2 regions of the Lactobacillus sp. 23-2 genome follow, and region 2 is predicted to be linked to the other one. Evidence: riboswitches for the same ligand, from Rfam matches in the RefSeq annotation. Region 2 holds a riboswitch; the other holds the start of a gene.
The links. Region 2 has a riboswitch for thiamine pyrophosphate ahead of OCH80_RS02595 (ECF transporter S component). Riboswitches for the same ligand answer to the same signal wherever they lie in the genome.
Positions count from the first base shown of each region.

Region 1: another riboswitch for thiamine pyrophosphate. It lies ahead of OCH80_RS01470 (ATP-binding cassette domain-containing protein); the one in region 2 lies ahead of OCH80_RS02595 (ECF transporter S component).

Region 1 covers NZ_JAOQBX010000002.1:112,530-118,021, forward strand. The annotation lists gene htpX (zinc metalloprotease HtpX) at 31-933, shown strand; gene OCH80_RS01460 (helix-turn-helix domain-containing protein) at 1,123-2,073, opposite strand; gene OCH80_RS01465 (MFS transporter) at 2,138-3,616, opposite strand; TPP riboswitch at 3,781-3,868, shown strand; gene OCH80_RS01470 (ATP-binding cassette domain-containing protein) at 3,856-5,262, shown strand; gene OCH80_RS01475 (CbiQ family ECF transporter T component) at 5,272-5,492, shown strand, end outside.
Region 2 covers NZ_JAOQBX010000004.1:50,749-56,240, forward strand. The annotation lists gene udk (uridine kinase) at 1-626, shown strand, start outside; gene udk (uridine kinase) at 626-1,312, shown strand; gene OCH80_RS02590 (hypothetical protein) at 1,402-1,530, opposite strand; gene OCH80_RS02595 (ECF transporter S component) at 1,727-2,293, opposite strand; TPP riboswitch at 2,345-2,442, opposite strand; gene OCH80_RS02600 (M42 family metallopeptidase) at 2,556-3,641, opposite strand; gene OCH80_RS02605 (C69 family dipeptidase) at 3,876-5,297, opposite strand; gene murI (glutamate racemase) at 5,419-5,492, opposite strand, start outside.

The DNA of each region.
Region 1 (5,492 bases), on a different contig from region 2:
ATTCATTTGGCACAATATTAAGGAGGATCAATGCTTTACGAGCAAATTGCGCGCAATAAGCGCAAAACCTTCTTGGTCATGTTCCTCTTTGCCGTGATTTTTGCCCTGGTTGGAGCAGGCCTGGGGCAGCTGCTCTGGGACAAGCCCCTGCCGGGCATCCTGACCGCCCTGGTCGTGGCCTTGGTCTACAGTTTCCTGGTCTTCCAGGACCCAGTCAATGTCGTCATGTCCATGAACCATGGACAAGAATTGCGCGAGGAAGACAATCCCCAGCTCTTTCATATCGTTGAAGACATGGCCATGGTGGGCCAGATCCCCATGCCCAAGGTCTACCTGATCCCTGACCAAAGCCCCAATGCCTTCGCGACAGGCCTGTCGCCGGACAAGTCGGCCGTAGCCGTGACCCAGGGGCTTTTGGACATGATGGACCGCGAAGAACTGGAAGGCGTCCTGGGCCATGAAATCTCCCACATCCGCAACTACGACATCCGCTTGTCCATGGTTGCCCTGGTTCTGGTTTCAGCCATCAGCTTCATCTCCCAGTTTGCCCAGCGCTGGATCTGGTATGGCTTCGGCGGGGGAGACCGCGATGACGATGACCGCGACAGCGGCGACGCGCTCGGGGTGATCATCGGCGTGATCGGCGTCGTTTTCGTCCTGATCCTGGGCCCATTAGCCGCGGCCCTGGCCCAGATGGCCCTGTCCCGAAACCGGGAATACCTGGCCGACGCGGGTTCCGTGGAGCTGACCCGGAATCCCCAAGGACTGATCAGCGCCCTGACCAAGATCGAAAACAGCCAGCCCATGAAGGCGGCCAACTCCGCCAGCGCCTCGCTCTATATTGAAGACCCGATCCGCCGGCCCAGCCTGAGCCACTTATTTGACACCCACCCGCCAACCAGCGAGCGGATCAAACGGCTGCAAGAAATGTAAAACTCTAGCTAATAAAAAAGGCTTCTAGAAGTGAAAAAACTTCTAGAAGCCTTTTTATGTATCTCAAATCACAGCAGAGCGCTGCTGAAGCTCAAAGGTACCCAACTGAGTTGCTTTTTCGAAAACTGGTTCCCGAAAAATACTCAACTGAACCGTTTTTTCCCAGACTCTTTTTCGCGTCCAGCAGGCTTATTTCAAATTGATCTTTTGCTGCCGGAACAGCTCATCGCGCTTTTCATTGGGGGACACCCCATAGACTTCCTTGAACTTCTTGTAGAAGAAGGACTTGCCGTTGTAGCCCAGCTGGTGGATGATCTGCATGATCGACAGGTCCGTCCTGGCCAAAAGGACGCAGGCCTCATCCATCTTCCGCTCATTGACCAGGTCGATAAAGCTCTTGCCGGTACGCTTCTTGACCAGGTTGGAGAAGTAGTTGGCATTTAAGCCAAAAGCCTGGGCCGCCGTCTTCAGGCTGGTGTCCATGTAGTTGGCGTCAATATAGCGGTTGATCTCCCGGGCGCCCAAGTGGCCGGGCTCCTTTTTGGCAGCCCTAACCTGGCTGCCAAAGCGCTCTGAGCGCAGGCTCAAAGCCGCGGCCTTGGCCAGGTTGGCCTTGATCAAGGTCGCCGCGAAGACATCCCCGTCCAGATACTCATCCACCGCGTTTAGCAGGCATCTGGAGGCTGGCATCAGCGGAATGTTCCTGACCCACAAGAAGCCATCCTGCTTGAGCCGTTTGAGCCAGGCCGTGCAGACTTGGGCGTCTTTATCCGTCTTGGCGAATTCCTGCTCAAAAAGGGGTTGCAGGCCCAGGCTTGGCCGGAACTTGAACTTCAAGAGCAGGGCCCCGCGGCTGGGGTCCAAGAGCTCATAAGCTGCCCCCTTGTCCAAGAGGACAAAGTTGCCCGCGCCAAAGTCCAGCTCCTTTTTTTCAAGGCGCAAGGTCTCATGCCCTGCCGCCAAAAAGAGCAAAGTCACCACATCAGTCAAGTACCTGTGAATCCCCAGGTTGGTATTTTCCAAATAAATGGTGCAGAGGTCAAGATCGCTGCTCCCCGCGGGCAGGGTCAATTCATTATGATCGCGCCCCTGCTTGCGCAGCAGCGTCTGCAAGTATTCATCTAAAGCTACGGTTGCCAAGCCAGATCCCCCCTATCGTTTAAACTATTTATATTTTACAACAATTGGAACCTGTCAACGGGCTTTAGCGCTTTTGGCCCCGTTTTTCCTGCCTTCTGGCCCAAATCGCGATCAATAATGCCGCGGCAACAAGGATGAAGCCGGCCCAGAAAATCGCGTGAATCGCCCCATAGAGGATCTGCTCCATCTCCGGCAGCAGCTGGCGCGGCAGGCGGGCTCTGGTTTCAAAGTCGGACAGGTGGTTCAGCATCTTGATCGTGATCCGGCCGTGGCTTTGGGCCACGCCCTTGGCCAGGTGCTGGTTCAGGATCACGCCAAAAATTGAGGACGAGATGGCCATGGCCAGCATTCTGATCAGGTAGGAGAAAGAAGTCGCCACGGGCACGTCCTTGGGGTCAGCATCCTCTTGGACCTTGACCTGGAGCTGGTTGAACATGATCCCGTTGCCAACCCCCTGCAGCATCCCCGCCACCAGGATGGCCCAGTAAGGGAAAGAGCGCGGTGCCACGGCCATCAGCAGGTAGCCAAAGAAGATCACCCAAGTGGTGTAGAGGATCACCTGGTACTCGCTCCAGCGGTGGCGCAGGCGCTCAACGGACAAGGAGCCCAGCATGTCGGTAAAGGCTCCGGGAATCTGGGTCATCCCCCCGACTAGGGCGGTTGAGGCCATCAGCCCTTCCGCCCACATTGGCGCATAGACGCTGAAAGACGACATCGCGGCCCAGATCAAGACAAAGAGGGCAAAGTCAATCACCAAAGGCCGGTTCTTGAACAAGCGGCCCGGAATGATTGGGTCGTCCGCCCGGTGTTCCACCAGCAGCAGCATGCCCACGAAGATAAAGGCCGCCGCGAAGACCAGCAACGCCGTGGCCAGGTTGACCGCGCCCAAAAGCTGGGTTCCCAGCAGCAGGGCCACCACCCCTAAGGACAAGAAGACAGCCCCGCCCAGGTCGATCTTGCGGACGCTTTTTTCCTTATGTTCTTCCTTAAAGAAGAGCTGGACCAAAACGATGGAGATCAAGGCCACCGGAATATTGATGTAGAAGACCCAGCGCCAGGACAAAACGTCGACGATCCAGCCCCCGAACAAGGGCCCCAGAATGGTCGCGGTCGTGAAAAAGGCCGACACCATGCCCAAAACCTTCAAGCGCTTGTAAGGATTCGGATACAGGTCAGAATAGATGATATACGGCAAGGAGACCATCCCGCCGTTGCCGATCCCCGCGATCAGGCGGAAAAAGAGCAGAAACGGCATCGAATTGGCCAGCCCCTGCAGCAGCGCCCCCAAGAGAAACATGGCCGCGGACAGCTGGTAGGCCAGCTTGTTGCCGCGCCGCTCGCCCAATTTGGACCACAAGGGCGTGGACACCGCGGTGCCCAGCAAGAAGATGGCGACCAGCCAGCCCGTATATTCGATCCCGTGCAGGTCAGCAATGATGCGCGGCAGCGCCGTGTTGATGATCGTGTTGTCCAGCCCCGACATCACGTTGGACAGCATCAGGGCTGACGTGACGATCTGGACCCTTCGTTTTTGATTAGGCATTTTTCCTCCCAGACAGCAAGCAAAAGTACAAAAATTACAGCTTCAAAAGCTAATCATTATTAGCATACAACGAATTAGAAAATAATTAAATATAATACTTGTGCAGAAAAGCGCAAAATGGACACAAATTAAGGCTTTTTATATAATTAGGCCGTAAAGTAAGCGATTTAATCACGGGGTGCCTAACGGCTGAGATCAGACCCATTGAACCTGTTGGACAATGCCAGCGCAGGGAGCAGATGCCTTCTTTGGTCACCCCATTCATTGAGGTGACCTTTTTGAATGCCGAAATTTCCATCCAGCACTTAAGCTTTGAATATGACGAGCACAAGCCGCTCCTGGCCGACCTGTCCCTGACTTTCGCCCCTGGCGCCTTCTCCCTCTTGATCGGACCCACGGGCTGCGGGAAATCGACCTTATTGAAGATCATGGCCGGACTCTACCCCAAGTACGGGGGCAAGCTCACCCAAGGGCAGGTTGACCTGGGCGGGCTCAGCCAAGCCATGATGTTCCAGGATGCCGGCGAGCAGTTTACGATGGCCACTCCTAGAGAAGAGATCATCTTCAGCCTGGAAAACCTGGGCATGAAGCAAGAGCAATATGAGACGCGGCTCCAGCGGGCCACGGAATTTGCCCAGATCGGTCCGCTCTTGGACCAAAAGATCGCGACCATGTCTGGCGGCGAGCAGCAGCGGGTTGCTTTAGCCGTCTTAGTGGCCATGAACGTCGACCTGCTTCTGCTAGATGAGCCTTTTGCCAGCGTGGACCCCAAGGCCCGGACCTTCTTGGTGGAAAAGCTGGTCCAGCTGAAAGAGCAAGGCAAGACCATCATCCTGACCGACCACGTCTTTACGGACTACCTGGGCAAGGTCGACCAGCTCTACCGCTTCGCGGGGCAGACGGTCACCAGGCTTTCAGCCAAAGAAAGGGACGCGGTCTTGGCTGAAGACGCCAGGGTTCCTTTGACTTTTGCCTTGCCGCAAGCCAATGCCCCAGCGGCTTTCGTCTTAAGCGGCGTGCTGCTGAAGACCAGCCACCTGCTGCTAAAGCAAGACGAGCTTAAGCTCTACAAGGGCAAAGTCACCCTTTTGACGGGGGCCAATGGGGTTGGCAAGACCTCCCTCTTCCGGGCCTTAACCCAGCTTTTGCCCTACTCCGGCTCCATCTGCTGGGAAGGGCGGGAAGTGGCCAAGCAGCCGGCCCGGACCTACTTTTTGCATGTAGCCCAAGTCTTCCAGAAAGCCACTGACCAGTTCATCCAGATCACGGTCAAAGACGAGCTGGCCATCAGCAAGAAGCTGCGCAAGAACGACTACTTCAGCGATGAGCGGATCAAGCAGGCCTTAGCGGACCTGGACCTGGCCAGCCACTTGGACCAGGTCGTCTACTCTCTTTCCGGCGGCCAGAAGAAGAAGCTGCAGATTCTGCTGATGCTGATCTCCGGCCATGAAGTTCTGCTCATCGACGAGCCGCTCAGCGGCCTGGACCGTCAGTCCATCAAGCAGGTCGTCAAGCTCATGAAGGACAGCCAGGCCGCCATGGGACAAACTATTATCGTCATCAGCCACCAGTTCCACGGCTTGAGCGACTGGTGCGACTACCACCTGCGCCTGGACCAGCAGCGGCTCCAGTACGTCACGGATTAAGGAGGCATTATGAATCCAAGTCTTAAAGTCCTGCTGGCCCTGATCGTCTCTTTGGAGCTTTCATTCAAGGTCAGCCTCTATACCAACCTGCTCGTCATGGCCCTGTGCCTTTGCTGGCTTTTGGTCAAAAAAATGCGGCCCAAGGCCATCTTGACCATGCTCTTCTTCGCGACCCTGGCCGCCTTCACGGTCTTCTCCTCGGCCTACCTTTTTTCCGACCGCAAGCAGCT
Region 2 (5,492 bases):
GAATTGCTGGTGGCTCTGGCTCAGGGAAGACGACCATTGCCCACGAGCTGTACGACCAGTTTAAGAACGACCGGATCCGGATCATTACGGAAGATTCCTATTACAAGGACCACCCGGAAATGACCCAGGAAGAACGGGACCAGATCAACTTTGACCACCCCGACGCCTTTGACACTGACCTGCTGATCAGCCAGCTGCAGGACCTGACCAGCGGCAAGGCCGTCGAGATGCCGGTCTACGACTTCCCGACCCACCTGCGCAAGCACGAAACGGTCCACGTGGAGCCAGCTGACATCATCATCCTGGAAGGAATCCTGGTCCTGGCCATTCCTGAATTGCGCGACCTGATGGCCATCAAGATCTACGTCGACACTGACGACGACATCCGCCTGATCCGCCGCCAGCGCCGCGACATGGCCGAACGCGGCTACAGCTTTGACTACATCATCGACCAATACATGGCCACGGTGAAGCCAAGCTACCACCAGTTCGTTGAGCCGTCCAAGCGCTATGCCGACATCATCGTTCCTGAAGGCGGCGGCAACCAGGTCGCCTTGGACATGCTGACGACCAAGGTCCGCGACATCCTGCGCCGCAATGATTTGGAAGAACAGAAGGAAGCATAATGGCAGAAAGACAAAAACCACTGGTCATCGGGATTGCCGGGGGCTCAGGCTCTGGCAAGACCACGGTGGCCAAAGCGATCAGCAAGCGCCTGCCAGCCGACAGGGTCTTGATCCTGACGGAAGACGCCTACTACAAAGACAATGCCGGCTTGTCCATGGAAGAGCGCAAGGCGATCAACTACGACCACCCCAACGCCTACGACACCGGCTACATGGTCAGCCAGCTCAAGCAGCTGCTCAACGGCCAGGCCATCGAGATGCCGACCTATAACTTCAACACCCTGACCCGGGCCAAGGACACGATCCATGTTGAGCCCGCTGACATTATCATCGTTGAAGGGATCCTGGTCCTGGCCTCAGAAGAGCTGCGCCAGTTCATGGACGTCAAGCTCTTCGTCGATGCTGACGACGACATCCGCTTTATCCGCCGCCTGCAACGCGATACCCAAGAGCGCGGACGGTCAATCGACTGGATCATCGCCCAGTACCTGGCCACGGTCAAGCCCAGCTTCAACCAGTTCATTGAGCCGTCAAAGAAGTACGCGGACATCATCATCCCCCGCGGGGGCGAAAACGACGTCGCCATCGACATGGTTTCCTCCAAGCTCCTGTCCATCATCAGGGACCACAAGCGCCATGAGCGCACGGAAGCCACGATGCCGGCCAAGCCTAACCCAGCCAAATAATTTACGTCAAAACGCAAAAGGCACGAGTCAAATTGACTCGCGCCTTTTTTAGTCTGATTTCGATGGCTGCTGGTTAAATTCATTTAAGCTTACATCATGAAGCTGCCGGCGTGCAGGCCAAGCAGAGCAATGAGGAGCATCAGCGCAATTACCACGCCGACTACTTCCCAGTATTCCTTGTTCGCGTTCTTTGGTTCACATAATTTAATGCGTGTCATGTCTTTTGCTCCTTTCAATGATCTTGATATTAGCAAATATCAAGCTTTTTTGAAATATGTTTCTGATTGTACACCCAAAAGACAGACTTGTCAGCAAATTTGCATCATTTTATCAATTTTAAGATAAAACTCCCGTTCCGCTTGCTGATCTTGCGCGTTTCTGCCTGCTGGCTTGCTTTTTTAAAGCAAGCGCTGCTTACTTCATGATTTTATCAAAAAGCTTGGTGATCCACTTGACCAAAACGGCGTCAAAGAAGACGGCCGAGGCCATGCCGGCAATGAACATTTCGATCAGCAGGCTTGGCTTGTAGGCATTCCAGCCATAGATAAAGTAGCACATGACGAAGGCGGCAACGTGGCAGCAGATGGCCCCGATAATCAAGCTGGTCCAGCTGAAGCGGTCATAGTTTTCCTTCTTGGGGAAGAAGCCGATTTCGTTGAAGGCCCCCTGCACGGCCCCTTCCAGAATGGTCAACGCCCCCCATTGCCCGCCAAAGGCCATTTCAACCATCGCGGCCAGGGTCTCACCGATCACGCCGGAGCCAAAGGTCGGCACGAAGTACATGGCCAAAGGCGCGGCCATGTACCACAGGCCTGAGTAGAGCTCATCGGCCAGTGGACCTTGGCCGACAAAGGACAAGGCCACCTTGGTAGCGTTATAGAGCGGATTGAAGACGTATTGGTAGATCACGCCCATGATAACCCCGATTAAAGCTACCAGGATGACGGCCTTGACGTTCCAGCTTTTTTCTTTTCTAAACATAATAAAAACTCCTATCCAGCTAAAACAAAGCCAGTAGGAGTTCATGCTCGCACTTAAATAATGACACTTCCCTTGCGCAAGAATTGTCTTGTTCAGGTTCAAAGGGTCGACCAATGGTCTCTCAGCGGTAAGCACCCCTAGTGGCTTTCGTTCGCGTTATTGATCTGCTGCAATCAGCAGAATCTCACTTATATAATTACTTTTACCAAACTAATTATAACAATTATTAGTTAAAAAGCTAGTGTTTTTTTCACAAATCAGTCTAGTCAAAAGACTTGAAGGAGTCCAGCTTTTCCTGGTCAAGGTCGCGGATGATGGCCAAAGCCAGGTCAACTGAGGCCTTGAAGTCCTTGTAGCTGCTGAAGCAGTAAGGCGAGTGCTCATAACGGACCGGAATGCCGATGACGATGGTCGGTGCCCCGTTTTCATAGTAGATGGCCGCGCCGTCCTGGCCGCCGCCAGTTCTGACTGAACGGGTGTAAGGAATCCCGTTCTTGTCCGCCAGATCGCAGGCATACTGCTGGAACTTCGGGTTTGGCAGGAAGGTCACGTCCATGTCCCGCAGCATTGGCCCGCGCTTCAGGCCAGTCTGCGACAGCCATTCAGGCTCAAAGGTGTCGTCAGCCGGGCAGCTTTCCAGAACCAGGCAGACGTCAGGCTTGACTTTGCGGGCCGTCACGTAAGCCCCGCGCAGGCCAACTTCCTCTTGGCTGGACAGGGCAGCCACGACGTCAAAGTTGGTTTCTTCATCCTTCAGGTTTTCCAAGACGTCAGCCATGGCCGCGGCGCCGAAGCGGTCGTCAAAGTCCTTGCCGAAGAAGAGGCCGGTCTTGTCATTGTACTCGCACTTGACGTCGACGAAGATCGGGCAGCCCGTGTCGATCTTGTAGTCCTTGATGGTCTCTTCCCGGCTGGAGGAGCCAACGTCGATGGAGAGGTCAGCCACTTGCGGCACTGCCTTGCGCTCAGCGGCCGTCATGAAGTGCGGCGGCTTCAAGGCCACAACGCCCGGGATGTATTCCCCGTCCTTGTTTCTGACCTTGACCCTCATTGATGGCAAGACAACGTTGTTCCAGCCACCCAGGGTGACGAACTTGAGCAAGCCGTTGGGGCGGACTGCCTGGGTCAACAGGCCTACGGCGTCGGAGTGGGCATCCAGCTGGATGACTGGCCGCTGGCCCTTGTTCTGCTTCTTGGCAGCGTAGACGTTGAGCATCCCGTCGACTTCCAGGTCAGCGTAGTCCTTGACCGTGTCCGTGAAGAGCTTGACGAATTCCGTTTCAAAGCCGGAAGTGGCATTGGCATCGGAAAAATCCTTCAGCATTTGAATTTCTTGTGCTTTTTCCATTGATAACTCCTTGTTTTTTAAGCATTTGCTCTTCTATTCTACCATTGACCAGGCTGTTGAATAGGAAATCGGCAAAAGAACTGGCAATCCAATCTTATTTAGCGGTTGTGCGAAATTCAATTTCCATAAAAAAGACACTCATCTGACATTGCTAAGTCAGATGAGTGTCTTAAGGCGTTGTTCAAAGCCAATGTCTTAACTTAATGACATTGACTGGCAACTGATTTTTTTAATTTAGTCAAGCAGGTCGTATTTCAGCTTCATCAAAGTGTGGCCGGAAGCAACCATTTCACCAGTTAAAGCAACCGTGTTTTCATAAGCCAGGTCGGCCATCTTCTGGTTGGCTTCTTCCAGTTTGGCTTGCAGCTCACGGCCTTCCAAGCCCTTAACGGCCCGGTCGGTCTCATTTTCGATCTTGCGCAGCTTGGCCATGGTCTTTTCCTCAAAGGCCTGCTCCAAGGCACTGTAAACCTTGTAGTTGGTGTCGCCAAGCTGGGCGTTCAGCTTGTTGATCCAGAAGATCTTGCTCAAGTCAAAGTCAGGACCGGTCTGGAAGCTGGCCGGAGTCGTCGTGACGTTGGTGTAGAATGGCACGAAGACGTTGAAGGTGTTAGGACCAAAGGCCAGCCATTGCACGCCGGCAATGCCTTCTTCAACATCGTTTCTGATCTGCAGAATGTGGGTTTCGAAGTTCCGGTTGATGCCGATTGGCCGGAAAAGCTTCTTTTCAGCTTCAGTATTGGTCGTGCTGTAGACGTCGTATTCAGTGTCTTGGTAGTGGGAGCTTTCCAAGAACTTGATGTCTTCTGGGGAAATCTTCTTCTTGGCATAAGTGATGAATGGCTGGTCCTGGTCGCCAGGCTTGCCTTCCCATTCTGGGTCAAAGTAGCGGTGGATGTACCAAGCGCGCGGGTTGTTGTAGTGGGCGTCCTTGATGGTTGAAGAGCCAAAAATGTGGCGCAGGTTGTAGCCCGTGTAGTCTGGGTTCAAGTGGTATTCGTTGATCAGGTCCAGCAGGTCGCTTGAGCACATGAAGTTGTCTTTGTCGTCAAAGTCAAAAAAGTCGATGTTCAGGCGGTTTGGGGCGGCAACGTAGGCATCATCAGGGATGCGGCGGGCAGCCCAGTGGTGGCCGCCGATGGTTTCGATGTACCAGACTTCATCATGGTCAGCAAAGGCTGAGCCGTTCATTTCATAAGTCCCGTACTTTTCAACCAAGTAGCCCAAGCGCTCAACCCCTTCGCGGGCAGAGTGGATGTATGGCAGGGTCAAAGTCACGAAGTCCTCTTCGCCCAAGCCTCCCTTTTCAACCAAGGGGTCAATCCCTTGGATCCGGCTGTTGGTCGTAATGGTTTCAGTCGCGGTCATGGCTACCGTGGCATCGTTGATCCCAGCCGCGGCCCAGACCCCATGCTTGCCGGAAGCATCAGGCGCGCTGGTGTAGCGCAAAGGATTCGGGAGCAGGTCCTCGTCGTCGATTTCCTGACCGGTCAAAACGCTCTTGTAGTGCTTTGGCTGCTCTTCTGGATTAACGGCAATAAAGGCTTCCGGAATGATCTGGCTGCCGCCGTCCTCACTGCGGGCAATCATGGTTGATCCGTCAATCGTGGCCTTCTTGCCGACTAAGATGGTCGTGCATTCTGCAGGTTTCTTCATTTAAAAGTTCCTCCTGTTAGTCGCAAACAAAGTTAAACATTTTTATAGCTTGGCTATTTTTATCCTCTTATATTATACAAGACTGGTCCGCTGAAAGAAAAAGCAGCCGGCGCGTTTTTGATCAATTTTCGCTTCTGAACAGCTGGTACAGCTCTTCACTTAAGGCACTGGCGCCTGGGGCGCTGTTTTCAAAAA